3 regions of the Thiohalobacter sp. COW1 genome follow, and region 1 is predicted to be linked to each of the others. Evidence: riboswitches for the same ligand, from Rfam matches in the RefSeq annotation. Region 1 holds a riboswitch; each other region holds the start of a gene.
What was found. Region 1 has a riboswitch for cobalamin ahead of COW1_RS12460 (TonB-dependent receptor). Riboswitches for the same ligand answer to the same signal wherever they lie in the genome.
Positions count from the first base shown of each region.

Region 2: it holds a riboswitch for cobalamin, as region 1 does, so the genes downstream of both, COW1_RS07715 (ribonucleoside-diphosphate reductase subunit alpha) here and COW1_RS12460 (TonB-dependent receptor) in region 1, are expected to answer to the same signal.
Region 3: it holds a riboswitch for cobalamin, as region 1 does, so the genes downstream of both, COW1_RS15305 (TonB-dependent receptor domain-containing protein) here and COW1_RS12460 (TonB-dependent receptor) in region 1, are expected to answer to the same signal.

Region 1 covers NZ_AP024239.1:2,640,857-2,650,834, reverse strand. The annotation lists gene COW1_RS12500 (sucrose synthase) at 1-584, shown strand, start outside; gene COW1_RS12495 (hypothetical protein) at 731-1,006, opposite strand; gene COW1_RS12490 (NADPH-dependent FMN reductase) at 1,189-1,803, shown strand; gene COW1_RS12485 (RND transporter) at 1,806-2,030, shown strand; gene COW1_RS12480 (hypothetical protein) at 2,215-2,394, opposite strand; gene COW1_RS12475 (ATP-binding cassette domain-containing protein) at 2,474-4,369, opposite strand; gene COW1_RS12470 (gamma carbonic anhydrase family protein) at 4,498-5,034, shown strand; gene COW1_RS12465 (RNA-binding protein) at 5,210-5,566, shown strand; cobalamin riboswitch at 5,688-5,894, shown strand; gene COW1_RS12460 (TonB-dependent receptor) at 6,147-8,123, shown strand; gene COW1_RS12455 (VPLPA-CTERM sorting domain-containing protein) at 8,148-8,960, shown strand; gene COW1_RS12450 (DUF4465 domain-containing protein) at 8,985-9,809, shown strand; gene aroE (shikimate dehydrogenase) at 9,931-9,978, opposite strand, start outside.
Region 2 covers NZ_AP024239.1:1,658,743-1,668,720, forward strand. The annotation lists gene COW1_RS07690 (TonB-dependent receptor) at 1-2,135, opposite strand, end outside; gene COW1_RS07695 (FecR domain-containing protein) at 2,393-3,349, opposite strand; gene COW1_RS07700 (sigma-70 family RNA polymerase sigma factor) at 3,346-3,858, opposite strand; gene metE (5-methyltetrahydropteroyltriglutamate--homocysteine S-methyltransferase) at 4,112-6,418, opposite strand; gene COW1_RS07710 (LysR family transcriptional regulator) at 6,520-7,410, shown strand; cobalamin riboswitch at 7,447-7,668, shown strand; gene COW1_RS07715 (ribonucleoside-diphosphate reductase subunit alpha) at 7,807-9,978, shown strand, end outside.
Region 3 covers NZ_AP024239.1:3,227,510-3,237,487, reverse strand. The annotation lists gene COW1_RS15325 (HAD family phosphatase) at 1-542, shown strand, start outside; gene COW1_RS15320 (iron ABC transporter permease) at 539-1,534, shown strand; gene COW1_RS15315 (ABC transporter ATP-binding protein) at 1,531-2,301, shown strand; gene COW1_RS15310 (hypothetical protein) at 2,398-2,850, opposite strand; cobalamin riboswitch at 2,959-3,173, shown strand; gene COW1_RS15305 (TonB-dependent receptor domain-containing protein) at 3,287-5,128, shown strand; gene COW1_RS15300 (energy transducer TonB) at 5,128-5,886, shown strand; gene COW1_RS15295 (cob(I)yrinic acid a,c-diamide adenosyltransferase) at 5,902-6,453, shown strand; gene COW1_RS15290 (cobalamin-binding protein) at 6,502-7,368, opposite strand; gene COW1_RS15285 (cobyric acid synthase) at 7,422-8,888, shown strand; gene COW1_RS15280 (secondary thiamine-phosphate synthase enzyme YjbQ) at 8,899-9,315, opposite strand; gene typA (translational GTPase TypA) at 9,448-9,978, shown strand, end outside.

The sequences.
Region 1 (9,978 bases):
TCGATGCGGCCAGATCCAATGACCGCGAGGAGCAGGCCCAGATCGCGCGTATGCACCAGCTGATGGACGAATACGGGCTGGACGGCCAGGTGCGCTGGCTCGGGTCACACCTGAACAAGCCCATGGCCGGCGAGTTGTACCGGGTGATCGCCGACCGGCGTGGCGTATTCGTGCAGCCGGCGCTGTTCGAGGCCTTCGGTCTGACTGTGATCGAGGCCATGAGCTCGGGCCTGCCCACCTTCGCCACCCGCTACGGTGGTCCGCTGGAGATCATCATCGACGGCGAGTCCGGCTTTCATATCGATCCCAACCACGGCGACGCCGCCGCCGAGCGGTTGCTGCAGTTCTTCCGCCGTTGCGGGAAGGATGCCGGTTACTGGGAGGGCATCTCCGAGGGCGGAATCAACCGGGTGGAGGCCTGCTACACCTGGCGGTTGTATGCCGAGCGCATGATGACCCTGTCGCGCATCTACGGCTTCTGGAAGTTCGTCACCAATCTGGAGCGTGACGAGACCCGCCGCTATCTGGAGATGTTCTACGCCCTGCAGTACCGGCCGCTGGCGCAGCGGGTGCTGCAGGGGTGAGGACGATTACGTCATTGCGAGCGCAGCGTGGCAATCTCGTAAGGCAGTATTTTTGGGTTGGAGATTGCCACGGCGCTACGCGCCTCGCAATGACGAAAGTATCAGCAATATAGAGAGGCTCAGCGTCCCTCATCCCGTTCCATGGACTAGGCCAGCTGTTGCAGAATCTGCTCCGGCTCCTGGGTCTGCTGCAGGATGCCGCGCACCCGGTTGAAGGCCTCGGCCGCGGTCTCGGGATGGGCGGCATAGGTGGTCAGGCGTTCGTATTTCCAGCCGGCCGCCTTCAGCACCCGGGTCTTGAACTGCGTACCCTCGACCCCGTTGCCGCCGATGGCAATCAGCGCGGTCTCGATCTCCTGGTGCGGCAGGCGCTCCAGGGTGATGCGGGTGAAATCCTCCGCGTTCACCTCGGTAAACTGCATCTGTGTATCCTTCTCTGTCTGGTGGTCGGACACGAACCGGCCCGTGAAACTGTGTCGTCCGCTGTGGCCGGGGCCTTGAGCCGGATCACGGGCGCGGACAAATACCCATTTCCATTCAGGGATTTACAGAATGGTATCCAGCCTTGATACACTGGCGCGGACAACAGAGGACAGGGGAAGACATGAAGCTCACCATCATCAGTGGCAGCCACCGGGAAGAGGCCCAGAGCCTGAAGGTGGCCGGATATGTTGAACGCACACTTCAGGAAAAACAGCTGTGCGAGGAGACCGCCTTGATCAGCCTCTCGGGCAATCCGCTGCCCCTGTGGGACCAGGGCATCTGGGACAAGGATCCGGCCTGGGAGGCGCACCTCAATCCCATCCGCGCCGAACTGTCCGCGAGCGATGGTTTCGTGGTGGTCTCGCCCGAGTGGCATGGCCAGGTCCCGGCCGGGCTGAAGAATTTCTTTCTCATGTGCAGCCGCTTCGAGGTCGGGCACAAGCCGGCGCTGATCGTCACCGTGTCCAGTGCCGACGGCGGCGCCTATCCGGTGGCCGAACTGCGCATGAGCAGCTACAAGAACAACCGCATCTGCTACATTCCTGAGCAGGTGATCGTGCGCAATGTGGAGAGCGTGCTCAACGACAACCCGGACGACAACAACCCGGATGCCGATCAATACTTCCGCGAACGCTTCGAGTGGAGCCTGGGCATCCTGCGCGAATACGCGCTGGCGCTGCGTCAGGTGCGCGCCAGCGGCGCAACCGACACGGACAAATTCAAGAACGGGATGTGAACATGATGCAGTGGCTGCAGCGCCTGCCCTGGGCTGTCCTGATCATCGGCACTCTCACCCTCGGTCTGGCGCCCTTCGTGCCCGAGCCGCACCTGGTCGAGAAACTGCGAATGCTGTTTCAGGGGCAGTTGAGCCGGCCGATCGATATCTTCGATCTGGTGATGCACGGCGCCTTTCCGGCGCTGCTGCTGGGCAAGGCCGCGCTGGTGGTGCGTAGGCCGGAATAAGGGCCGTGTGCCCCGTTTCCGGCGATGGACACGGTCACCGGCGGCATCGCCGGGAACGCTGTGCTTATCCCGGCCTACGTGTGGGTGTCTACCGCATCTTCGCAGCGTAGTAGGTCGGATTAGCCCGCAGGGCGTAATCCGACTCGGGCCGCGCCCCCGTCGGGTTACGCTGCGCTTACCCGACCTACGTGTCGTGATTGTCCGTATCCGCGTAGTCACTGCCCAGGTCGATGCCCAGTTCCTCGGCCACCGCCTGCCAGTAGGGCTCGGCCTCGCAGCTGCAGCAGTCGCACCAGGGCGCGATGCCATCGTGCATGCTGAGGCTGCGGCGCTTTTCCTTCCGCTCTGTCGTTTCGTCGTTCATGACCCGAGTGTAGGTCGGATCAAACGAGGTGCAAGCGAGGTTGCGCGGGTCGAGTGAAACGCAAAAGCCCAGCCGCACCCTACAATTGTTCTGCCTCGAGCTGCTCGGACAGTTCCAGCCAGCGCGTCTCCACCGTCTCCAGTTCCCGGTCGATCTCGGCCTTGTCCTGCAGGACCTGTTGCAGTTCGGGTTTGGCGTTCTCCTGGTACAGCGTGCTGTCTGCCAGGCGGTGTTCCAGTTCCTGTTGCCGGTCGGTCAGTCGTTCCAGCCGGGTTTCCAGGGATTTGAGCTCCTTGCGCAGCGGGGCGAGCTGGCGCCGCTGCTCGGCCTGGTCGCGGCGCTGCTGCTTGCGATCCGCGGGCCTGGTGCTGCCCGCCTGCGCCGGTTTTTCCTCTGCAGTACCCGCCTCGCGCTGCAGCAGCCAGCGCCGGTAGTCTTCCAGATCGCCGTCGAAGCGGGATAGCCGGCCGCTGTCGATCAGCCACAACTCGTCGGCGATGCTGCGCAGCAGGTGACGGTCGTGCGAGACCACCACCAGGCCGCCGGTGTATTCCTGCAGCGCCAGTTCCAGTGCCAGGCGCATTTCCAGATCCAGGTGATTGGTGGGTTCATCCAGTAACAGAAGGTTGGGTCGCTGATAAACGATCAAGGCCAGTGCCAGGCGTGCCTTCTCCCCGCCGGAGAAGGGGGCGACCTCAGCCAGCGCCTGGTCGCCGTGAAAGCCGAAGCCGCCGAGGAAGTCGCGCAGCTCCTGCTCCCGCGTCCGGGGATCGAGTGCCTGCAGGTGCTGCAGCGGGGAACGGTCAGGCCGCAGCTGCTCCAGCTGGTGCTGAGCGAAATAACCGACCGCCAGGTCCCTGGCCGGCAGCGCCTCCCCGGCAAGCACCGGCAGTTCACCGACCAGGCACTTGATCAGGGTGGATTTGCCGGCACCGTTCGGGCCGAGCAGGCCGATGCGTGCCTCCGGGGTGAGCGACAGTTTCACCTGTTCCAGCAGTGGCCGGCGGTCATAGCCGATGCTGCAGTCCTTCAGCTGCAGCAGCGGGTTGGGCAGCTTGCGTGGCGCCGGAAAACGGAAACGGAAGGGCGAGTCCACATGCGCCGGGGCGATCAGCTGCATGCGCTCCAGCGTTTTCAGGCGGCTCTGGGCCTGGCGTGCCTTGCTGGCCTTGGCACGGAAGCGCGCGACGAAACGCTCGATGTGGGCGACCTCGCGCTGCTGGCGTTCAAAGGCGCTCTGCTGCTGCGCCAGTTGTTCGGCATGCTGGCGCTCGAAGCTGCTGTAGTTGCCGCTGTAGAGGGTGATCGAACCCCGTTCGAAGTGAGCCACGGTATCGACGATGGCATCGAGAAAGTCGCGGTCGTGCGAGATCAGCAGCAGGGTACCGGGATAGGCGCGCAGCCAGTCCTCCAGCCACATGACCGCATCCAGATCCAGGTGGTTGGTCGGCTCGTCCAGCAGCAGCAGATCGGAGGGGCTCATCAACGCGCGGGCCAGATTCAGGCGCATGCGCCAGCCGCCGGAAAACTCGGTGACCGGCCGATCATGACTGGCATCGGCAAAGCCGAGGCCGTGCAACAGGCGGGCGGCGCGATGGCGGGCGCGGTAGCCGTCGATGGCCTCGAACTCGGCATGCAGGGCGGGCAGCCGGTCCGGAATAGGGTCGCGTTCGGCAGCGGCGATGGCCTGGTGAAGTTCCCACCAGCGGGCGTCGCCCTGCAGGACATGCTCGATGGCGCTGGCATCGGTGGACGGCATTTCCTGCGCCACACCGGCGATCACCCAGTCGGGCGGCAGTGTGAGTTCGCCGCCGTCGGGCGGCAGCACGCCCTGGATGAGATTGAACAGACTGGTCTTGCCGCAGCCATTGGCGCCGGTGATCCCGACCTTCTGGCCGGGATGAACGCGCAGCGAGACATCCTGCAGCAGCATCCGGTCGCCGCGCTGCAGGGCGAGATTCTTCAGTTCCAGCATGGAGGCGGCATTCTACTCCAATGCAACCGCACCGGCATCGAAGTACCCCGGGATGGCCGGGTGTCGCATTACTCCCCCTGCTTGCATAGACTGTCTGCCAGCACAGCCTACGAAGGATTGCCCCACCCATGCCCATCCGCACATTCGAGACCCACACCCCTGTCATCGATGGCTCCGCCTACGTCGATCCCACCGCGCTGGTCATCGGTCAGGTGGAGATCGGGGCGGACAGTTCGCTCTGGCCCAACGTGGTGGCCCGCGGCGATATTCATCACATTAAAATAGGGGCCAGCACCAATATTCAAGATGGCTCTGTTCTTCATGTCACCCACGACAGCGAGTTCGCGCCCGGCGGGCATCCACTGGAGATCGGTCACGCCGTCACAGTGGGCCACATGGTGGTGCTGCACGGCTGTACAATCGAAGATAACTGTCTGATTGGAATGGGTTCCATGATCATGGACGGGGCGCGTGTCCAGACCGGGGCCATGCTGGGGGCAGGCAGCCTGGTTCCACCCGGCAAGGTGCTGGACGGGGGCTGGCTGTGGGTAGGCCGACCGGCCAAAGCGGTGCGGGAGCTGACCGAACAGGAAACCCTGTTTCTGGAATACTCTGCGCGGCATTATGCCCGGCTCAAGGATCGCCACCTGGCGGGCAGCGACTGACTGGCGGGGACGGGAAAAAGGCCCTACAATCAAACCGGGAAGGCGATCAATGTGATGCCTGGCCAACATCAGGCCCGCGGGCGGCAGCATGGGCCCTGCCGCAGAGCCCCGACAGGAATCTTTCTCTACCAGGGATGTCGAAGAACAACACAGGCCCTGGTTTCAGGAGAAAGCCATGATGCTATTCATCGGTAATCTGCCCCAGTCGGCCACCACGGCGCGGCTCGCCGATGCTCTGCGCCTGGGGCATGAGGATGCTCACCGCCTGCGCATTATCCGCAAGCCCGGCCGTCACGGCGGAGTGCAGCGCTATGCTGTGCTGCAGGTGCGCACCCCGGCCGCGGCCAACCGGTTGCTGGGGCGCAGCAACAAGATCAAGCTCAACGGTCAGCCGCTGGAGTTGCGCGAGTTCTGCAAGCGCATTGCCAACAACGAACGCCGCGCGCTGAACTGGCGCAGCAAGACCTGGCCGCATGCCGAGCGTCGCTGCAACGAACGTCGCTGCACCGCAGGCGAACGACAGGCCGCCTGACAGCCCCCCGGCCGCGCCGGGGTGGACAGCCATCGGTGCCGCCGCAACCGCGGCGTGTGCATGCGCGTTGCCCCGTCCTTTACGCCATCCCGATTTGACTTCATGCAGATTCATGACTAAGGTGTGCACACCGTAGACAGGTGCTGGCAAGCTGTTCAGTGTTGCCAGTGAAACGGGAAGCCGGTGAGAAACCGGCACTGCCCCCGCAACGGTAATTGGGTCAAGGCGCTTCATCCAGGCCACTGTGCGCAAGCATGGGAAGGCGAAGCGTCGAGCCGTACGGCTCTACCCATAAGTCCGGAGACCGGCCTGCCTACTACGCTGCATCCGCATGACGGAGGCGGCGGCACTCGGCGCTACGGAGGGTATCGCCAGGGGCAGGCTACCCGCCAATCGCACTGGCGTTTCGCCTTTCTCCCGATTTGTCCTCCGCGGCGCGTGTATGCGTGTACTGGCGGAGGGCCAAATGTGTAATCCCGGACGACCCCGGCATGCCGGGCGGTCGATAATTCCACTACTATGCAGCGTCCATGATGCATCGGTCCTGGCCCGACTCGGTGCGTTCTGTCTCGGCCTGACGGTGCTGTCCGTCAGCGCGGACGAGCCGTTCGAACTGGACGATATCGTGGTCACTGCGGCCTCCCCGGATACACCTGTACTGGCCACGCCGCGCAGCGTTTCGGTCATCACGGCGCGCGACCTTGACAATGCCACCACCACCGATCTGGCCGAACTGCTGTCGCGCGAGGCCAATGTCAATCTGCGCAGCTTTTTCGGCGGCAACAAGTATTCCAATATCGACATCCGCGGCATGGGCGAGACCAGTGTCAGCAATGTCATTTTCCAGGTTGACGGCTTCCGTCTGAATGCGCCCGATCTGTCGGGTGCGGATCTGTCGAGCATTCCGCTGTCGCAGATCGAGCGTATCGAAATCCTGCGCGGCGCCAACGGGGTGCGCTATGGCGACGGTGCGGTCGGCGGTGTGGTCAATATCATCACCGGCCAGCCGCAGGCCGGAGTGCAGGGTCATGCTGAATATACCCGGGGTTCATTTGACAGTGACGCGACCACGGCGGATATCAGTGTGGGCGGACGCCATGCCCGCGCACGCCTGAGCCTGGCGCATGCCGACAGCGACGGCCACCGGGTCAACAGCGCCAGCCGCGAACGCGATGCCGCGCTGCGGCTGAATCTGTATCCACTGCCGGCGCTGGAGCTTGATCTGCGCGCGAGCTACCACGACGACCGGTTCGGTTTTCCCGGGCCGGTGAGCCAGACGGCGTTCCAGACACGGGAGGGCCGCGAAGGCTCCAACTCGCCGAACGACTTCAGCGAAACCACCGATCATCGCTATCAGGCACGGCTGGGCGCCGACCTGAACCGCTACGGGCGCCTCACCCTGCACGCCAATGTGCGCGACCGGGACAACCCCTATGTGCTGGGCTACACCCCGCTACTCAGCATCGAGGATCAGCAGGGCGAGATTTCCGAACGCTCACAGCATGTCGGCCTCGAGCATACCGTCGCCGTCACAGCGGCCGGGCTGCCGCTGGACATCGCCTGGGGCGCGACCGGCTTTTTCAGCGACTATGTCCGGCGCGAGAACGGCACCGATGTACCGGACCAGAGTAAGCGCACCGCCGGAGACATTGAGGAGGCGGCCGCCCACATCATTATCGACGCCGCGCCGGCCGATGCCTGGCTGCTCAGTGCCGGCTATCGCCTCGATCGCTTCCGGGTCGAGCGGCTGGATGAAAGGCTGGTACAGCTCTATACCGGCACCTTTCCCTTTTTCATTCCGGCGGGTGCGCAGTGGCAGAACACGCTGGATGAAACCACCACCTGGCACAATAACGCCGGCGAGATCGGCCTGAGCTGGCTGCCCACCAACAGCCTTGCCGCCTATCTCAACTATGCCCGCAGCTTCCGCAATCCCAACATCGACGAACTGGCCCTGTCCGCCCCCGAGCTCGCGCCCCAGTCCGGCTGGCAGGCGGAGGCCGGCCTGCGCTATCGCCGGCGCTGGCTGGAGGCGGCGGTGTCGGTGTTTCACATTGCCATCGACGACGAGATCTATTACGGCGAGGAGCCGTCCACCGGCGCGCGGGTCAATCGCAACTACCAGGACACCACGCTGCGCACCGGCGCCGAACTGGAACTGAAATTGCGCACGCTTCCCGATCTCTATCTCTGGGGCAATCTGTCCTATACCGATGCGCGTTTCGAGGACAGCGGCAACGCCATCCCGCATGTCCCGCAGCTGCAGGCCAATGTCGGGCTGGAATGGGTGCCGGTGCCGGAGGTCTCAGTGGTGCTGAGTTCCAGCTACACCGGCTCGCGTTTCGATGGCAACGACCTGAACAATGACCTGTATGCAAAGCTCGATGCCTACCAGGTCGCCGATCTGAAGCTGAGTTGGGAGCATCGGGCGGTTCGGCTGTTTGCCGGCGCGAACAACCTGTTCGACGAGGTCTACAGCACAGTCGGTTACAGCGAGAACTACTACCCCATGCCCGAGCGGAATTTCCATGCCGGGCTGGCAGTCACCCTCAACTGAACGACAAGCAAAAAGGAGAAGGAAATGAAAAAACTGCTTCCCGTTATGTTATCCGCCTGCCTGCCCGGTGTGGCGGTTGCGGGTCCCTTCGCGCCCGCCGCCGGTCAGAGCGGCAGCACCGCCATACATATGAACGATCCGATCTTTGCCGGCTGGGCCAGCGGGTGGCAGGACTACCTGCCGGGCAGCAATGTCGATGCGCAATGGCAGACGCCGCAGAAGGCCCTGGGCAAGGCGGTGGGAGATTCCTACGACATCGTCTCGCTGGGACGAGGCGGATCGATCACCCTGACCTTCGACGCCCCCATCGTCGACGGCCCCGGCGCCGACTTTGCCGTGTTCGAGAACAGCTTCAGTGACACCTTCCTGGAATTGGCCACGGTGGAGGTGTCCTCCGACGGAATCAACTTCAGCCGGTTCAGCGGCTACTCCCTGACCGCGTCGCCGGTCGGCGGCTTCGGCGCGGTCGATCCCACCAATATCCACGGTTATGCCGGCAAGTACCGCCAGGGCTACGGCACGCCGTTCGATCTGGGCGATCTGGTGGCGGCCAGCATGCTGGATCTGAACAACATCCAGTATGTGCGGCTGGTCGACATCGTCGGAGACGGTAGCTTCATGGACGACACGCCGGCCGCTGCAGGCGGCCCGCGCCCGGTGTACGACCCCTATCCCACCGTCCAGAGCGCCGGCTTCGACCTCGATGCCATCGGCACGATCAATGCCGGCGTCGCGACCTCGCCGGTCCCGCTGCCAGCCGCGGCATGGCTGTTCCTGAGCGGAATGGCCGGGCTGGGCGTCATCGGACGCCGGCGCACACGTGCCCGGACAGAATAAGATAACACAAGAGGAGTCGATAACATGCAATTGGAACAGAAAACAGCACTCACGGCCGGAATCATGCTCCTGGCCAGCGGCGCTGCCGGCGCCGCCACCGTCAGCGGCTTCGATGACCTGGCACTGGCGCCCGAGTCCTATCACGCCGGCGTGACCGGCGCCCTGTACACGCCCAATACCACCAGCTTCACCAGCGGCCCGGCCACCTATTACAACGAGGCCACCGACTGGGGGGGTAGCACCTCCTGGCAGGGTTGGGCCTACTCCAACACCACCGACACGAGCACGCCCGGCTACCTGAATCAGTACAGCGCCTATACGGGCGGTGGGTACAATTCGTCGAATTACGGTGTCGCCTTCACCAGTACGGGCGCGGCCAGCGTGGTCAGTTTCGCCCAGCCGTCACAACTGACCGGCGCCTACTTCACCAACACCACATACGCCGCCCTGTCGATGCTCAATGGCGATCAGTTCGCCAAGCAGTTCGGGGGAGCCAGCGGCGACGACGAAGACTGGTTCAGGATGACGATCACCGGCAAGGACAGCACTGATGCGGTGACCGGCACCCTGGACATGTATCTGGCCGATTATCGCTTCAGCGACAACAGCCAGGACTACATCCTGGATGCCTGGACCTGGCAGGACTTGGGGGCACTGGGCACGGTGAGCAGTCTGGAGTTCACGCTGAGTTCCTCGGATGTGGGCGACTACGGCATGAACACGCCGGCCTATTTCGCGATGGACGATCTGCAGGTCAGCGCCGTGCCGTTGCCGCCGGCGCTGTGGCTGTTCGCCAGCGGCCTGTTGCTGCTGGGGCGTCGGGTGCGCCGGGCAGCACCACCGGCCTGACCCGGTCCCCACAGAACTCCGGGCCGGCAGGAATGCTGTGTCGCGCAGGGAGGCGCGGCCGGTTGGGAGCCCTGTTCAAATCGAAGCCGTGCCGGGGGCCGGCGCCATGTTTGCTGCCGCGTCAGAGCCCGCTGCGCAGCGCCGCGATTACCGGCGGTGTGTCCGGCCG
Region 2 (9,978 bases), 980 kb from region 1:
ATGCGGTCGTTCCAGTCCGCGCGCCACTTGAGCGTAAGACGCTCGGGCGCGACATTGAACCCGGTCAGGTCGGTGTCGACCTCGCCATCGCCGTCGGTGTCGGATTTGCCTTCGTTATAGCTGTAGATCAAATCCAGGCTGTGGGCCTCGTTGACCCGCAGGCTGCCGCTGACGTCGACGCCCTGGATCTCCACCTTCTCGCGCTTGCCAACGAAGGTCGTGCCCACCTGGGTCAGGCGCTCGCCGAAATCGGAGTCCGATTCGTAGTAGCTGATCTCCAGATCGAAGCGCTCGCCGCTCAGACGGGTGCCGATCTCGCGGTTGTCGGTCACGATCGGCTGCAGCTTCACCAGGGTATCCACGTCCTGACCCGGCGTGCTGATGCCGCGCAGCGCCCGGCCGACATCCGGGATGCCGAAGCCTTCGGAATAATTGGCGAACAGCTGGATCCTGTCCGTCGCCTGATACACCACGCCGAGGTTGTACAGCGGCTCCTTGAAGTCGGGACTGCCGCCATCGACCTGGACCAGGTCCTGGGTGACGTTGCTGCGGTCGATGGTGCTGTAATCGTCGACATCGAGTTTCGCGTATTCGTAGCGGGCTCCCGTGTGCAGTGACAACCCGTCCATGACCCGGATATTGCCCTGCACGAAGGCGGCGGCGTTGTGCAGGACCGATTCGGGCACATAGGTGCGCCCGGTCTGCGCCAGCACCTGTTTGGTGGTGTCCTGGAGCAGGTCGATGCCGGTGGTGAGCTTGAGACGGTCATCGAACAGGCCGGCGCGGGTCAGGGTGAACTTGCCGCCCAGCTTGTCCGACTCGGTGCGGGTCTGGTCGAGTTGGCTGTTGCCCATGGCATCCGTGTAGGGGAAGGCCGTCGGGTGGGTGCCGAACTGGGCGCGAAAGCGCTGATAGTAGAGCTGCGCCTTGAGCTGGTTGTCGCGCCAGTCTAGGTGCTTGTAGGAAAGGTTTGCCGTGGTTGCCTCGTTGAAGGGGGCGTCGTTCGGCGGGGTGGCCTCGCGCGAGGTGGTGGGGATGCCCCGGGTGCGGTCGCCGGCCACGGCGATATAGTCGTGATTGCTCTCCAGTTCGAAGCGGTTGAGGGAGAATTCCAGATTCTGGTTGTCGTCCAGCCAGTAGCCGACCTTGCCGAACAGATCAAAGCTGGTGGAGTCCTGGATCTCGCCCGAGATCTCGTCGATGCCGACGGTGCGGTCCTCGCCGTCGTAGAAGATGCCGCGCTCCTGCACCGAGGCCGCGGCCAGATAGTCCCAGTCGCCGCGCAGGCCGCTGACCTGGTAGTCCAGCTTGTAGCCCAGGCCCTCGGAGTGGAACTCGTTGTCGGCGGTCATGCGTACGGCGGCGTGCTGGTTGAGCTCACCGGCCTCGGCCCGCTTGGTCACATAGTTGATGATGCCGCCGGTCGCGCCCAGGCCATGCTCGGCGCTGGCACCGTGGATCACCTCGATGCGCTCGACCATGCTGAGATCGATGGTGTAGCCGTCGCGGGCGCTGTCGCGCAGCGGATTGGACTGGGGCACGCCGTCGATCAGGATCAGGGCATCGCGGCCGCGGAAGGTCTCGCCGGAATTGGTCAGCTTCTGCCGCCCCGGGGTATAGCCGGGGATCAGGTTGCTGAGGATCTGGCCGCGATTGGTGCTGTGCTGCAACTGCTCCTCGATCCGCTCGCGGCCGATGACGGTGATCTTCTGCGGCGTCTCCCCCTTGACACTGTTGCCGCGGGTGGCGGTCACCGCAATGGTGGACAGTTGCATCGCGCCCGCGCCGGATGCCGGCTGCAGCATCACCGTATCGGCATCGGTAAAGCGGAACTCCAGGCCGCTGCCGGCCAGCAGCTGGCGCAGGGCCTGCTCACGGCTGTATTCACCGTGCAGCCCGGGGCTGCGCTTGCCGGCGGTCAGGCTGGCATCGCTGGACAGCAGCAGCCCGGCCTCGGCGGCGAAGCGGCTCAGTGCCGTGCCCAGCGGGCCGGCCGGGATAGCGTAGCGCTGGGTGGCCTGATACTGGGCACCGGCTGCGTCGGGCGACGCGGCCAGGACGGCCGGGGACAGCGGGATCAGGGCAAGGCTGACAGCCAGGGCCAGCGGGCGGCTGCGGCGGTTGAGCGTTTGCATGCGGGACTCCTTGATTCGAATTGCGTTCTGAGAGGGTGGTTTTCCTCTCTGCCCCGCGAGCCGGAAAAAGGGGAACCGCATCGCAATGACACATGCTTAAGGTCATTGCGAGGAACGAAGTGACGCGGCAATCTCTGACCGGCTGATTTTGCGGTATGAGATTGCCACGCTTCGCTCGCAATGACAGCTGAGCAAGCGCCATCCGAACCGGATCGTGATTTTTTCTTGAGTAGGCATTGCACGCGCATTGAACTGTCTCAGCGCGCCTGTACGCTGACCCACCAGGGGGTGATGCGCGTCACCCGGACCGGCAGGCTGGCCTCCAGGGCCGCGAGAACGCGGTCGGTATCCTCCAGTGGATAGGCGCCGACCAGTTTCAGGTCGGCAACCCCGGCATCGCAGCGGATCACGCCCACCCGATAGCGCTCCAGTTCGGCGAGAAACGCGCCCAGCGCCAGGTTATCCGCCACCAGCATGCCGCGGGGCCAGGCCGCGTCCTGCGATGTCAGCGGCGTGCTCGCCGACACCTGCCGGCGGGTGAAGGTCCGCACCCGGCCGGCCGCGATCTCACTGGTCCCGGCGCCCTGCCGGGGTGTGACCGCGACCCGTCCGGCGCTCACCGCGACCCGGGCCCGGTGTTCCTCCAGCCGCACGCTGAAGCGGGTGCCCAGGGGCGACGCTGGGCCGTACGGTGTGTCGATGCGCAGCGGCCGCGGATCGGCGGCGGTCGCGAGATGGACCTCGCCGGCCAGCAGTTCCAGCCGGCGTAGCGCCGGGGTGTAATCCAGATGCACGGCCGTGTCGGTGTTGAGCCAGAGCCGGCTGCCATCGGGGAGTTCGATTTCGCGGATCTCGCCGGTGGCGGTGTGCAGCCGGGTCAGTCCCGCCGTCGGCGCCATCTGCCGCCAGGCCAGCCAGCCCACCGGTGCCACCAGGCCCAGCCCGACCACCCCCTTGAGGAAGCGGCGCCGACTGCGACCGGCCGCTTGCAGCGCCTGACGCGCCGGCTGCGCGGGCAGGCTGCGGAACTGGTGGTCGATTCGCTCCACCCGCGCCCAGGCCTGGCGATGCGCCGCACTCGCCTGCAGCCACTGCCGCCAGCGCTCGCGTTCAGTGGCGCTGACTTCCTCGCCCTGCAGACAGGCAAACCATTCGGCGGCCTGCTCCAGGGCGTCCATCGGGTCCACGCTGCTGCCTGCATGGCGTTGTGTCATGCCGCCAGATCCAGATCCGCCTGCAGGCATTGCAGCATGGCCCGGGCTATGTACTTCTTGACCATACGCACACTGACCCCGAACTCGGCGGCGATGTCGGCATAGCGCACGCCCTCCAGCCGGGACAACAGAAAGGCCTGGCGGACCTGCTCCGGCAGGTCCCGCAGGGCGGCATCCAGGCGATACAGGGTCTCCACAATGAGGTGATGCACCTCCGGCGAGGGCGCGAGCGCTTCCGGCTGCCGGCTCAGGGCGTCGAGATAGGCCTGTTCGATGTCACGCCGGCGCCAGTGGTTGGCCAGCAGCCCCTGGGCGATGCGGGTCAGATAGGCCCGCGGCGAATCGATCCGGCTCAGGTCCTCGTCGCGGCTGAGCAGCCGCAGGAAGGTATCCTGCGCCAGGTCAGCCGCGGTCTCGGAGCAGCCTGCTCGCCGACGCAACAGCTGCTGCAGCCAACTGTGATGCTGACGGTAGAAGTCCGCCAGATGCTGTTCGTAAGTCCATGACATGGCGCTGGTATCAGGTGTTGCCTATGACATTCCCAGCAGACTATACAATAAAAATAATCTAAATGATAATCGTTATTGTTAGTAGAAAGAGCGGGCAGCAGGACGGCAGCCGCCCCACCCGTCACATGGCCGTGCTGAAGGCCTGGCTGGAGCGCCACAAGGTACAGCTCTGCCGAGATGCAGCAGGAGCCACCTGAACTGATGGCAACTGCCGCTCCCGGCACTGACCGCAGCAACGCCGGCATGCACCCGATCAGGACCCGGTCGTCCGGATATCCTGTCCCTGCATCCGCCTGAGTTGCCTGGCGGCCGTGACCATGTTGCGCAGCGAATCCTCCACCTCGGGCCAGCCGCGCGTCTTGAGCCCACAGTCGGGGTTCACCCACAGACGTGCGGCGGGGATGCGCTGCGCCGCCTTGCGCATCAACTCGACCATCTGCGTCACCTCCGGACGGTTCGGAGAATGGATATCGTAGACCCCGGGGCCGATCTCGTTCGGGTAATCGAAGTCGTGGAAGGCATCCAGCAGTTCCATATCGGAGCGCGCCGTCTCGATGGTGATCACGTCAGCATCCAGATCCGCGATGGCCTCGATGATGTCGTTGAACTCCGAATAGCACATATGGGTATGGATCTGGGTTTCGTCCCGCACGCCGCTGGCGGCGATGCGGAAGCAGCGGGCCGCCCAGGCCAGGCAGCCCGTCCAGTCATCGCGGCGCAGCGGCAGACCTTCGCGCAGAGCCGGCTCGTCGATCTGGATGACGCCGATGCCCGCGGCTTCGAGATCGGTGACCTCGTCACGCAGCGCCAGTGCGACCTGCAGGCAGGTCTCCTCGCGCGGCTGATCATCACGCACGAAGGCCCATTGCAACATGGTCACCGGCCCGGTCAGCATCCCCTTCATGGGCTTGTCGGTCAGCGCCTGGGCGTAGCGCGCCCACTCCACGGTCATGGGGTGAGGGCGCACCACGTCGCCGAACAGGATCGGCGGCTTCACGCAGCGTGAGCCATAGGACTGCACCCAGCCATAGCGGGTGAAGGCATAGCCTTCGAGTTGCTCACCGAAGTACTCGACCATGTCGTTGCGCTCGGCCTCGCCATGCACCAGGACATCCAGGCCATAGTCCTCCTGCTGTCTGACCGCATAGGCGATCTGCTCGCGCATCTTGTCGTCGTAGGCCTGCGCGGTGATACGCCCGGCCTTGAAATCGCGCCGTACGGCGCGGATCTCGTCCGTTTGCGGGAAGGAACCAATGGTCGTGGTCGGAAAGGCCGGCAGGTTAAGTCGCTGATGCTGCACCCTGGCGCGTTCGCTGTAGGGGTGCTGGCGCTGAGACATGCGAGCGTCGACGCGCGCCATCCGCTCGCGCACCTCGGGCCGGTGCAGTCGCTGCGACCGCGCCCGGGAGTGGACCGCCGCATCGCTGGCCTGCAGGGCGGCCACGGCGGCCTCGCGACCACGGTCCAGGGCCTGTTTGAGCGCGCTGACCTCCTCGACCTTCTGCGTGGCGAAGGCCAGCCAGGACCGCAGTTCGGCATCCAGCCTGTCTTCCTGCCCCAGGTCCACCGGCACGTGCAGCAGCGAGCATGAAGGCGCGATCCACAGACGCTCGCCCAATGCCTCCCGCAGCGGCTCGAGGCGATCGAGCGCGGCGCTGAGATCGGTGCGCCAGATGTTGCGGCCGTCGACGCTGCCCACGGAGAGCACCTTGTGCGGCGCCAGCCAGTCGGCCACGGCAGCGACCTGTTCCGGGGCGCGCACGGCGTCGATGTGCAGGCCGGCGACGGGCAGGTTGGCAGCCAGACACAGGTTGTCCTGCAATGCACCGAAATAGGTGGTGAGCAGCAGCTTCACCGGAGCGCTCTGCAATCGATGATAGGTCGATTCGAAGGCCTTGTGCCAGGCGGCGGGCAGGTCCAGGGTCAGGATCGGCTCGTCGATCTGCACCCAGTCGGCGCCGAGCCCGGCCAGCCGCTCCAGCACCTCACCGTAGACGGGCAGCAACTGCTCGAGCAGCGCCAGGGGCGCCGCGCGGGTGTCCCGCGACTTCCCCAGCCACAGAAAACTCAGGGGCCCCAGCAGCACCGGCTTGACGGGGATGCCCAATGCCCCGGCCTCCTCGACCTGTTCGAACAGGTGCTCCGAGGACAGGGCGAAACGCGTATCGGTCTCGAATTCCGGGACCAGGTAGTGATAGTTGGTGTCGAACCACTTGGTCATTTCGCAGGCCGCGGCCGGTGTGCCGGTCGGGGCGCGGCCCCGGGCCATGCGAAACATCGTATCCAGATCGACCGGACCGCCCGCATGCCCGAAGCGGCGCGGCACGACGCCGAACATCACGGCATGGTCCAGGACCTGGTCATAGAGCGAGAAGTCGCCCACGGGAATGAGGTCCAGACCGGCCGCCTGCTGGAGCTTCCAGTGCCGCTCGCGCAGTTCGCGCCCGGTCCTGAGCAGAGTGTCGCGATCGATCTCGCCGCGCCAGTACTGTTCGGTGGCGAATTTCAGTTCGCGCCGATGGCCGATACGGGGAAAACCGAGATTATGCGTCGTGGTCATGGTGTCGTCTGCCTCTTGTTCTGAATGAGGCCGCGGAGTATGGTGCCCGACACTTAAATGAATCAATCTCAATATTTTCATTATTTAATTGAATTTTATTCATGACGATCGAGATCCGGCACCTCCGCACCCTCGCCGCCCTCGCGGCCAGCGGCAGCCTGGCGCAGGCGGCGGAGCGAGTGCATCTGACCCAGTCGGCACTGTCTCACCAGCTTCGCACCCTGGAGGATCACTACGGGGTGACGCTGCTCCATCGCGGCAGTCGGCCGATCCGCCTCACTCCGGCCGGCGAACGTGTGCTCGCGCTCGCGCAGGAAGTCCTGCCGGCGCTGGAGCAGGTCGAACACAGTCTGCTGGGAATCGCTGCCGGCCGAGTCGGCCGCCTCTATGTCACCATCGAATGCCATGCCTGCTTCGACTGGCTGCTGCCACTGCTGGAGGACTTCCGCCAGCGCTGGCCGGAAGTCGAGATCGACATCCGCACGCCGGACCACTTCGATGCCCTGCCCGCACTGATCGATGGCGACATCGACCTGGTCATCACCTCCGACCCCATCGAGCGGCCGAGGCTGGAGTTCCAGCCGTTGTTCGACTATCGCGCCCTCCTGGCCATGCCGACCGACCATCCGCTGGTTGAACGCGACTGGATCCGCCCGCAGGACCTGGCCGACCAGGCACTCATCACCTACCCCGTCCCGCAGCAGCGGCTGGATATCTTCACCCACTTCCTCGATCCGGCCGGTGTGACGCCGGCGCAGGTCCGCCAATGCGAACTGACCGCCGTCCTGTTGCAGCTGGTGGCCAGCCGCCGCGGCCTGGCTGCGCTGCCCGACTGGGTCCTGCGCCCGGCTCTGGAAGCCGATCGCCTGGCGGCCCGGCCGCTGGGCCCGCAAGGCATGGGCGGGCGCATGTACGCGGCCGTGCGGACCACCGAGGCCGAACTACCCTGGCTGGCAGACTTCATCGCCCTGGCGACGGCGGCCGAAAGATAGATCGCCACCCGCTTGAACCCCGCCCGATTATCTCCTATATTGGGCTTCACCTCCGGTGCGACCACTAGATATTGTGGTTGCGGCAACAGGGAACCCGGTGAGAATCCGGGGCTGTCGCGCAGCGGTATGGGGGAACGACGCCACAGGTGCAGCACGCACAGGCACTGTCCTTCGGGATGGGAAGCCGTGGCACAGGTGAACGGCAACCGCCGTTCGAGCCCCCGAGCCCGAATACCTGCCGGAGTGGATTCCGCACGAATCCATGCACCCGGGTCTCGCGCCAAGGCCTCAGGGTGGCAGAGCCGCCAGATTTCCCGATCCCGGCCCGCCAGCCTCGCCCGCGCGTCTCCCGCTGTCATCGACACACTGCCACCACGCAGAGAGGGGGAGAGCATGCTGACAACCACCACCGCAACCGAATCGCCGACGCCGGCGGCCGCCCGGCGGCCGGAACCGGAACCGCCGACGCCAACCGGCTACCGCGTCATCCGCCGCAATGGCAAGGTCACCGCCTTCGACCGCAGCAAGATCGCCATTGCCATGACCAAGGCCTTCCTGGCCGTGGAAGGCGGCACCGCCGCGGCCTCCAGCCGGGTCCACGAGACCGTCGAGCAACTGACCGACCAGGTCATCGACGCGCTGTTCGGACGCGTGCCGGGCAGCGGCACCGTCCACATCGAGGACATCCAGGATCAGGTCGAACTGGCGCTGATGCGCGCCAGCGAGCACAAGACCGCCCGTGCCTATGTCCTGTACCGCCATCAGCAGGCCGAAAGACGCGCCGCCGGGCGCGCAGCGAGCGCGGGCCGGCCGGCCGAGGACGAGGCCGTACTCACGGTTACGCTCGATGACGGCAGCACCCGGCCGCTCGACCTGGCCCACATCGAAACCCTGATCGAGGAGGCGACCGCCGGGCTCACGGACGTGGACACGGCCGCGGTGTTGCAGGAAGCCCGGCGCAACCTCTTCGACGGCATGCATGAGCGGGATGTCGGCCAGGCACTGGTCATGGCCGGGCGCATGATGATCGATCGCGAAGCCGACTACAGCCACGTCGCCGCCCGCCTGCTGCTCGACAACCTGCGGCGTGAGGCACTGGGCTTTGTCGGCGGCGGCAGCGCCCGGGTCACCCAGGCGGAAATGGCCACGCGCTATCCCGACTACTTCAAGGCCTGCATCCACCGCGGGGCGGAACTGGAACTGCTCGACAGCGAACTGACCCGCTTCGACCTGGATCGGCTCGGCGCCGCGCTCAAGCCCGAGCGCGATCTGCAGTTCACATATCTGGGTCTGCAGACCCTCTATGACCGCTACTTCATACACCATGACAAGACCCGCTTCGAACTGCCGCAGGCGTTTTTCATGCGTGTGGCCATGGGCCTGGCCAGCAACGAGATCGAGCGCGAGGCGCGGGCGATCGAGTTCTATGATCTGCTTTCCAGCTTCGACTTCATGAGCAGCACCCCGACCCTGTTCAACTCCGGCACCCTGCGCCCGCAGCTCTCCTCCTGCTATCTCACCACCCTTCCCGACAACCTCGACGGTATCTATTCCGGCATCCGCGACAATGCACTGCTGTCCAAGTTCGCCGGCGGTCTGGGCAACGACTGGACGCGGGTGCGCGGCATGGATGCCCACATCAAGGGCACCAACGGCAAGAGCCAGGGCGTGGTGCCATTCCTGAAAGTCGCCAACGACACCGCGGTGGCGGTCAACCAGGGCGGCAAGCGCAAGGGGGCCGTATGCGCCTATCTGGAGACCTGGCACATCGACATCGAGGATTTCCTGGAACTGCGCAAGAACACCGGCGACGAGCGCCGCCGCACCCATGACATGAATACCGCCAACTGGATCCCCGACCTGTTCATGAAACGGGTGGCCGAGGCGGCCGAGTGGACGCTTTTCTCACCCGACGAGGTGACCGATCTGCACGATCTCACCGGCCGGGAATTCGAACAGCGCTACACGGAATACGAAGCGAAGGCCGCGCGCGGCGAGATCCGTGTCTCGCGCCGGGTCCAAGCTGTGGAATTGTGGCGCAAGATGCTGTCCATGCTGTTCGAGACCGGTCATCCGTGGATGACCTTCAAGGACCCCTGCAACCTGCGCTCGCCGCAGCAGCATGTCGGCGTCGTGCATTCCTCCAACCTGTGCACCGAGATCACACTGAACACCTCGGATGACGAGATCGCGGTATGCAATCTCGGCTCCATCAACCTCGCGCGCCACGTCGGCGCCGACGGCCTGGATCCGGACAAGCTCGAACGCACCATCGGCACCGCCATGCGCATGCTCGACAACGTCATCGACTACAACTACTACTCGGTCCCGCAGGCGCGACGCGCCAATCTGCGCCACCGCCCGGTCGGGCTCGGCCTGATGGGGTTTCAGGATGCCCTGTATCAGCTCGACATCCCCTATGCCTCGATGGAGGCGGTGGAGTTTGCCGACCGCTCCATGGAAGCGGTGTCCTTTCATGCCATCAAGGCCTCGACCGACCTGGCCGAAGAGCGCGGCCGCTACCCGAGCTTCGACGGCTCGCTGTGGAGCCGGGGCATACTGCCCATC
Region 3 (9,978 bases), 590 kb from region 1:
AAAACCACCGCTTCTACCAGCAGTATCAGGCGGGCACGCTGGACATCCAGGCCTTTCTCGCCTTCTCCCTGCGCCCGCTGGCCGAGCATCCGCCGGCGCAGCTGCATCGCTGGCGCGAGGCCTTCGTAAGGGAACTGATCGAACCCATCATGCTGCCGGCCGCCCGCGATCTGCTGGAACGCCACCGCAGCGCGGGTGACACCCTGGTCATCATCACCGCCACCAACCGCTTCATCACCGCGCCCATTGCCGAGCGCTTCGGGGTCGAGCACCTGCTGGCCACCGAGGTGGAACAGCACGACGGGGTCTACACCGGCCGCAGCTTCGACATCCCCTGTTTCCAGGCCGGCAAGGTCAAGCGGCTGGAGCAGTGGCTGCAGGCGAACGGCGCGGACCTGGACCGCAGCTGGTTCTACAGCGATTCGCACAATGACCTGCCGCTGCTGGAGCGGGTCACCCACCCGGTGGCGGTCGATCCCGACGATACCCTGCGCCATACCGCACTGGCCCGGGGCTGGCCGGTGATCAGTCTGCGGGAATGAGTGTGCCGTCGCGCCCGCTGTCGCTCCTGCTGCTGCTCGCGCTGCTCAGCGGACTGACTCTGCTGCTGGCCGCCGGCCTGGGCAGTGTGGAGTTGGGGCCGGCGGCCATCCTCCAGGCCCTGCTGGATCGCGGCCCCGACTGGCCCCGGACCCTGGTCTGGGAACTGCGCCTGCCGCGCGCCCTGCTGGCCTTCCAGGTCGGCGGTCTGCTGGCCCTGGCCGGGGTGCTGATGCAGGTGCTGCTGCGCAATCCGCTGGCCGACCCCTATGTACTGGGCACCTCCGGCGGCGCGGCGGTGGGTGCGCTCGGCGCCCTGCTGCTGGGCCTGTCCGGCCTGGCGGTACAGACCCTGGCCTTTGCCGGCGCCCTGCTCTCCACCCTCGTGGTATTCCAACTCGGCGGCGGCCTGCAGCGCTGGCACAGCCACCGGCTGCTGCTGACCGGCATCGTGGTCGCCGCCGGCTGGGGCGCCATCATCACCTTCCTGCTCACGATCGCGCCGGCCGAACGGGTGCACGGCCTGCTGTTCTGGCTGATGGGGGATCTCACCACTGCCGCCCCGATCCGTCTGGGCGGGCTGTGGCTGCTGCTCCTGCTGGTCGTTGCCCTCGGGCTGGGCCGCACCCTCAACCTGCTGCTGCTGGGTCAGAGCACGGCGGCCACGCTGGGCGCGGCCATCGGCCGTACCCTGGTGCTGCTGTATGTGCTGGCGGCCCTGGCCACCGCCCTGGCCGTGAGTCAGGCGGGCAGCATCGGCTTCGTCGGGCTGGTGATCCCGCACCTGATCCGGCTGCTGGGCATCCGCGACCATCGCTTCCTCATTCCCGCCGCGGCGCTGGCCGGCGGCAGTCTGCTGGTGCTGGCCGACACCCTCGGCCGTACCCTGCTCGCGCCCCAGCAGCTGCCGGTGGGTGTGGTCACCGCCTTTCTCGGCGTGCCGCTGTTCCTGTATCTGCTGACCCGCCAGGCACGGGCCACGGAGCCGGCATGAGCCTGCTGCGCACCGAACAGCTGGGCATCGATATCGGTCAGCGGCGTCTGGTCGCGGGTCTGGATCTGGTGGTGGAGCCGGGCCAGTGCTGGGCCATTCTCGGCCCCAACGGCTCGGGCAAAACCACCCTGCTGCACTGCCTGGCCCGACTGCGCCAGCCGGAGACCGGCCGCATCCTCATCGACGGGCAGCCACTGGAATCCCACCCCCGCAAGGCCCTGGCCCGGCGCCTGGGCCTGATGCCGCAGGACAATCACGACCCCTTTCCCCTGCAGCTGCGCGAGGCCGCCCTGCTGGGACGCTATCCGCATCTGGGCGGCTGGCAGTGGGAGGGGCGCGAGGAAGTGGCGCGGGTCGATCAGATCCTGGGGGAGCTCGAGTTGCTGGCGCTGGCCGAACGCAACATCCAGACCCTGTCCGGCGGCGAGCGCCGGCGCCTGGCCTTCGCCACCCTGCTGGTGCAGGACCCGGCCCTGCTGCTGCTGGACGAGCCGACCAACCACCTCGATCTGCGCCGCCAGCTCGATGTGCTGCAGCGCGTGCGCCGGAGCCTGGACCACAGCGACAAGGCCGCCCTGCTGGTGCTGCACGATGTGAATCTGGCCGCCCGTTTCTGCAATCACGTACTGATGCTGATGCCGGACGGCACCTGCCTGCAGGGCCCGGTCGACGAGCTGCTCAATGCCGGAAACCTCAGCCGGCTCTACGCCTGGCCGATGCAGTCGGTCGCAGCGGATGGTGGCCGGTTCTGGTTTCCGCAACTCTGATCAGGCGGTCGGCAGCGACGAGGAGAGGGGCGGATGTATTCGCGTTCAATCGCAGCCAGTACGACATAATTCCGCACAGCCCATGTTCATCCCCGTCTATCCGAACAAACGTTGCCACCAGCGGCGGCGATTGCCGGGCAGGGGCATGTCCGCTTCGAGATCCGCGGGCTTGAGCTTGGACAGGATCCAGCCGGGCTTGGGGGGATTGTCGGAGAAGCCGCAGCTCACACCCAGGTTGTTGGGATCGAAGATCTTCACATAGGTGGGCTGATCGAAGGAATCGGTGTAGACAATGCCGCAGTAGTCCTCTTCATGCTCACGGCGCAGCAGTACGTCCACTTCATCGATGAAACGGGCCAACTGTTCTGCCGTGGCTGAGGTCCCGGGCGGCGTCTCACCGACGGCATAGATGTACCAGCCGCCATCGGCATCGTCGCGCAGCCGCTGCCAGAGCTCATCCAGCTGGGGCCAGCGCAGCACGCCGTAGAAGCTGCCCCGAAAGGCGGCAAGAAAGGGATCCTGTGAAACCGCGGGTGCATTCCGGCTCATGCCCGAACTCCTAACATACCGATTGGTATGCCAGTCTACCCCGGCCGACGAACAGGTCAAGCCGGCCGTGTCAACTTGACCGGCCATCGGCCGCCGCGTAAAGTTCCGGCCACTTGAAATGCCTCGGGTGCCGCGCCTTCACAGCGCGGTGAAACGGGAAGCCGGCGCGAATCCCCTGGATTCAATTCCGGCGCTGCCCCCGCAACGGTAGGCGAGTCAAGACCTGTCACAGTGCCACTGCGTACGCGTGGGAAGGCGACAGGTCAGGGAAGCATACTTCCTGCTCGCGAGCCCGGAGACCGGCCCGAGGTATCCCAGGTGGCACTGCGGAGGGCGGTGCCCGCGTGGCATCCACCTCTCCCACGCAACGCCCTTCCCTTGTCATGTACACACAATAATCATGCGCACGCGGACGGGCGTGCGTTGGGAGAAATCGATGTTCAGAACCACGCTCGCGGCCGCAATCACGGCCGCTTCCGGATTCATCTCGCCTGCCGCGCCCGCGGCCGACTCGGAAGAAATGCCCCAGGTCATCGTTACCGCCACGCGGACGGCACAGACCGCCGACCAGAGCCTGGCCTCGGTCACGGTCATCGACCGGGACGAAATCGAGCGCAGCCAGGCCAGGTCCACGGTGGAACTGCTGCGCGCGAAGGCCGGCATTCACATCAGTACCAGCGGTGGCATAGGCAAGACCGATTCCGTCTTCATCCGCGGCACCAATTCCGATCATGTGCTGGTGCTGATCGACGGCGTGCGCGCCGCCTCCGCCACCCTCGGCACCTTCAACTGGGGCAACCTGCGCCCGGACCAGATCGAGCGCATCGAGGTCGTGCGCGGCCCGCGCGCCAGTCTGTACGGCTCCGACGCCGTGGGCGGCGTGATTCAGATCTTCACCCGCCGCAACGAGGGGCCGACCGCGCGCATCGGCTACGGCGGCGACGACACCCGCGAGATCGAGGCCGGCATCGGCGGCGGCGAGCGCTGGCGCTACAGCCTGCAGGCCGGCGCCCTGGACACGGACGGGATTCGCACGCTCGACCAGTCCAGCGAGAAGCACGGCTATGACAACCTGCATGCTGCGCTTGGGCTGGACGGTGAGCTGATGCCGGGGCTGGCGATGCGTTTCAACCTGACCCATGCCCACGGCACCAATGAACTCGACCCCGCCACCGGCGACATCGATTACAGGAACCAGGCCGCCAGCCTGAAGCTGGAACACATGACGACTGCGGTATGGAGCCAGTCCCTGACCCTGGGCTATGCCCTGGATGAAACGGATTCCGCCAGCCCGACCTCGCCGGCCGTGATTCAGACCAAACGCCGCAGTGCGAGCTGGCAGAACGATCTCACGGTATTCAACGGTCTGTTCACCGCCGGTATCGACTACTGGGTGGACGAGGCAAGCAAGGACCGCAACGGCGTCATCGACGAGAACATCTACAACAGTGCCGGCTTCGTCCAGCATCAGTTCAGCGCCCTGGCGAGCGACTGGACCCTGGGCCTGCGCTACGATCACCACAGCGAATTCGGCAACGAGACCACCGGCAATATCGCCTGGGGACACGACCTCCCGACCGGCACCCGCGTGATCGCTTCCTACGGCACGGCGTTCAAGGCCCCGACGGTCAACGGCCTGTTCTGGCCACGCAGTGTGGACAGCTTCTTCGGCACCACCTACATCATCCAGGGCAATCCGGATCTGCAACCGGAGGAATCGCAAACCGCTGAATTCGGTCTGCGCCATACCTTCGGGAAGGTCCGCACCGAAGCGAATCTGTTTCATACCGACCTGAAGAACCTGATCGAGTGGAGCACCGTCCAGACCGGTCCGAGCACCTTCACCTCCAGTCCGGCCAATGTGCGCGATGCCACCATCCGCGGCCTGGAGTTGATCGCCGCCGCCGACTGGGCGGGCTGGAACTTCGGCGCCGGTTACACCTACCTCGATGCGACCAACGACAGCAACGACGAACAACTCGACCGCCGGCCCGAGCATTCGCTGGACCTGACCGCGCAGCGCGACTTCGGCCGGCACGGCATCGGCATCGAGGCACTGGCCCGTTCCGAGCGCAACGACCAGAACGCCACCACCCGCCTGGCCGGCTATGGCCTGGTAAACCTGACCTACCGGTATCGCCCCGCCCCCCGGTGGCAGGTCGAAGCACGGGTGGAGAACCTGTTCGACAAGGACTATGTACTGGCTTCCAGCTTTGCCGGCGACTGGAACACGCTGGATCGCACCCTGTTCGTCTCGGTGCGCTATAACGGAGAGTGATGAAACACCGATCCGACAATGCCTGGCACCAGCAGCCGCTGCCCTGGCTTGTCATGGCATCGCTGGCGCTGCATGCGGGCCTGCTGACCTGGCAGGCGCCGTTGCAGCATGAGGTGCCGGCCCTGAGCAGTCGCAGCGGCGCGCTGGCTATCCAGCTGACCGCTGCGCCGTCACCCGCTCGGCAGCCGCCGGCGCCTGCCGCAATACGCAAAGCCGGGGATGCAGAATCCACCGGGGCTGCTGCAACCGCCGGCGACCCGCACCAGGCAAGTCCCCCGGACGCGTCAACCGCAACGCAGCCGGCCGCCCCCGACCCCGTCGCCGCGGCCGGGACCACCAGGACCGAACCCGAACGGCAGGCGTCGGTTGAACGCCCGGCACCAGCGCGCGGCGAGCGCCCGGCAGGCGCCGAACCGCAGCCGCCCGCGCACGCGGCAGCGGCGCCCGCCACCGCAGCGCCGGCACAAATGCGGGCCGAGGTTCAGGGCAGCGCCGTTCTCGAAGAGATCCGTGACGCCCTGCAGCAGCATTTCTTCTATCCGCGCCTGGCCCGGCTGCGCAACTGGGAAGGCGATGTCCTGCTCGGTTTCCAGGTCCGCAGCGACGGTCGCATCGATGACGTGGAAGTCCTGGAAAGCTCCGGCCGCGCCGTGCTCGACCAGGCCGCGCTCAGCGCCCTGCGCTCGGTCCGGCAGGTGGCCTACAATGCCGCCCACCCGGTGGACCTGCAGCTGCCGGTCGCCTATCGATTGCACTGAAAGAGGGAACACATCATGGGTCACCGCCTGTCCAAAATCTACACCCGTACCGGCGACGACGGCTGCACCGGGCTGGGCGACGGCTCACGCGTGGACAAGGACGACGCCCGGGTCGAGGCCTTCGGCACGGTCGACGAACTCAACAGTATGCTGGGAATACTGGCGGCACAGTCACTGCCAGCGGAAGTCCGCGAGGGCATCAATGCCATTCAGCATGACCTGTTCGACCTGGGCGGCGAGCTCTGCGTACCGGAGTTGGTAGCGATCGGCGACGGGCATATCCGGCGCCTGGAGGCCTGGCTCGACACCATGAACGCCGAGCTGGGATACCTGGAGGAATTCATCCTGCCGGGCGGCGTCCCGGCCGCCGCCCACTGCCACCTGGCCCGCACCGTCTGCCGCCGGGCCGAACGCCGGCTGGTCAGCCTGGCGCGCAGCACCGCTGTGAATCCGGCCGCCCTGCAGTACCTCAACCGCCTGTCCGATCTGCTGTTCGTGCTGGCCCGCCATCTGAACCGCCTGGCGGGCGAGGCGGACGTACTGTGGCAGCGCGGAAGAAACGGATAACCCACACCGCAGGTTGCAGCTGAGCGCAGTGAAAGCCGACAGCACCCACTACTGAGACTGCCGCACCTGCTCCAGCAATTCGCACATGCGCTCCGCGCCGTCGAGGATGCGCGGGCTGTGGCGGTGAATCAGATCGGGCGGGATATGAAAGATATGCGCATTGCGCACCGCGCGCAGCCGCGGCCAGCGCTGCCAGTGATCCAGCCACTCGGGACGCGTTGCGTCCATGCCGCCGGCGACAATGGCATCCGGATCGGCGGCCAGCACCGCTTCCAGAGTCACCTGCCCGGACAGCTGCGGCAGTTCGGCGAACAGGTTGCGGCCACCGCACAGACGGATCACGGCACTGATGGTGTGGTCGCCATTGACGGTCATCAACGGCCGGTGCCAGACCTCGTAGAACACCCGAACCACCGGCCGGTCACTGTACTGCGCCTGCAGCGCATCCCGCCGGGCCCGGAACTCCCGTGCCGCCTGATCGGCGCGGGCTCGGGTGCCCGCCAGCACCCCGATGCGTTCCAGCAACAGCGCGATATCGTCCAGGCTGTGCGGCTCGGCGATGAAGACCGGGATGCCCAGCTGCCGGAACCGGGCCAGCTGGGCGGACGGGTTGCCGCTGCCCCAGGCCAGGACAACATCCGGCTGCAGGGCAAGGACGGCCTCCAGGTCAATCCTGTTGGCATTGCCCACAGCAGGCAGACGCCGGGCCGGTGCCGGGTAATCGCTGTAGGCGACGGCGCCGACCAGGCGTTCACCGGCGCCCGCCGCATAGGCCAGTTCAGTCAGGGACGGCGCCAGGCTGACAATGCGCTGTGCCGGCGCGTCCAGGACAAGGGCCTGTCCCGACATGTCCTCGACCCGGACCCCGGCAGCAACGCACGCGGCCGGGAATGCCAGAACCAGCCACAGAGACATGACACGAACCGCTTTCATCCGAACCAGTATACCGTCCGCACACATTGCATGACATGAACACACCGACCCTCATGATCCAGGGCACCACCTCGGATGCCGGCAAGAGCGTGCTCACCGCCGGCCTGTGCCGCTGGCTGCGCCGGCGCGGCATCCGGGTCGCCCCCTTCAAGCCCCAGAACATGGCACTCAACAGTGCGGTCACCGTCGATGGCGGCGAGATCGGCCGTGCCCAGGCGGTACAGGCCCAGGCCGCCGGCGTGGAGCCGCACAGCGACATGAACCCGGTGCTGATCAAGCCCGGCAGCGACACCACCGCGCAGATCATTCTCCAGGGGCAGGTCTACGGCAATATGGACGCGGTCGATTATCACGCCTGCAAGGCCAGCGCGCGGGCGGCCGTACTGGAATCCTATGCCCGCCTGGCGCAGCAGTATGACGCCGTGCTGGTGGAAGGCGCCGGCAGTCCGGCCGAGATCAATCTGCGCGACAACGACATCGCCAACATGGGCTTCGCCGAGGCGGTGGACTGTCCGGTGGCGCTGATCGCCGACATCGACCGCGGCGGCGTGTTCGCCCACATCCACGGCACCCTGGCGCTGCTGTCCGACAGCGAGCGTGCCCGCACCCGCGGCTTCGTCATCAACCGTTTCCGCGGCGACATGGCGCTGCTGCAGGGCGGACTGGACTGGCTGACCCGCAGCAGCGGCAAACCCGTGCTCGGTGTGCTGCCCTGGCTGCATGGCCTGCATCTGGAGGCCGAGGACGCCATCCGGGCGGAACAACAGACCGGCTCAGACCACGACCGCCTCGACGTGGTCATCCCCATCCTGCCGCACATCAGTAACCACACCGATTTCGACAGCCTGCGGCTGCATCCGCAGGTCAATGTCATCTGGGTGCAGATCGACGCCACCCCGCCGCCGGCGGACCTGGTGATCCTGCCCGGCAGCAAGCAGGTGCGCGCCGATCTGGCGCGGCTGCAGGCGCGTGGCTGGCAGCAGTATCTGCAGCGGCATCTGCGCTATGGCGGCAAATTGATCGGCATCTGCGGCGGCTTCCAGATGCTGGGCCGGAGCATCGATGACACGGACGCAGTGGAAGGCACCCCGGGGAGCAGCGCCGGCTTCGGCCTGCTCGAGCTGCACACCCGGTTGCGGCCGGACAAACAGCTGCGGCGCTGCCGGGGTCGTCTGCTGCATGATGAAGCGCCGGTCACGGGCTATGAGATCCACATGGGCGAGAGCACCGGCGCAGCGCTGCAGCGCCCTGCCCTCCGGCTGGACGACCGGGACGAGGGCTGCATTTCAGACGACGGCCAGATCCTCGGCACCTATCTGCACGGCCTGTTCGACCAGCCGGAGGCCTGCGGCAGCCTGCTGCACTGGGGCGGACTGGATGATCCCGAGCCGCTGGATTATCCCGCCCTGCGCGAAGCAGGCATCGAGCGCATGGCCGATACCATTGCGGCCCATATGGAGGAGGCGTTGTTGCTGCAGCTCATCGGGCTGGAGCCCGGCTGATCCGGACCGGTCATTCCCCGTACACCGTGACCGTCACCGCCCGGCGCTGGGCCTGGGTGCGGTGCTCCCACAGATAGACACCCTGCCAGGTGCCGAGCACACAGTCACCGCCGGCCACCGGCAGAGTCAGATCGGCGCCGGTCAGAACCGTGCGCACATGCGCCGGCATGTCGTCCGGCCCTTCGTCGTCGTGCCGGAACAGGGGATCGCCGTCCGGCGCCAGCCGCGCCATGAAGCGTTCCAGGTCGGCCCGCACCGCCGGGTCGGCGTTCTCGCACAGCATCAGCGAGGCACTGGTGTGCTGAACGAAGACATGACACAGACCGGTGCGGATGCCGCTGTCGCGCACCGCCTCCCGGACCGCGCGGGTCAGGTCATGGGTACCCCGGCCGCGGGTGGACAGGCTGAGGGTGTGTTGAAAGACCATGGATTCAGATCGCCATCATCGCCATGCACCAAATCGGTGCGCTCGTATGCATCCCTATTATATCAATGTATACAGGCCTGCCGCCCCGCATTCATGTATAATCCGCCCTCCCTTATTCAGAGTACCCGCACCGTGATCCAGAACCTGCGCAACATCGCCATCATCGCCCACGTCGACCATGGCAAAACCACCCTTGTCGATCAACTACTTAGTCAGTCCGGGACCTTCGGTGACCGGGGTGTGGCCCCGGAGCGGGTGATGGATTCGAACGACCTGGAGAAGGAACGCGGGATCACCATCCTGTCCAAGAACACCGCCATCCAGTGGCATGACTACCGCATCAACATCGTCGACACCCCCGGCCATGCCGACTTCGGCGGCGAGGTGGAGCGGGTGCTGTCGATGGTCGATTCGGTGCTGCTGCTGGTCGACGCGGTCGAGGGTCCGATGCCGCAGACCCGTTTCGTCACCCAGAAGGCGCTGGAGCGGGGCCTCAAACCCATTGTCGTCATCAACAAGATCGACCGCCCCGGTGCGCGCCCCGACTGGGTACTGGATCAGACCTTCGACCTGTTCGACCGCCTGGGCGCGACCGATGAACAGCTCGACTTCCCGGTGGTCTACGCCTCCGGCCTGAACGGCTATGCCAGCCTGGACCAGGGC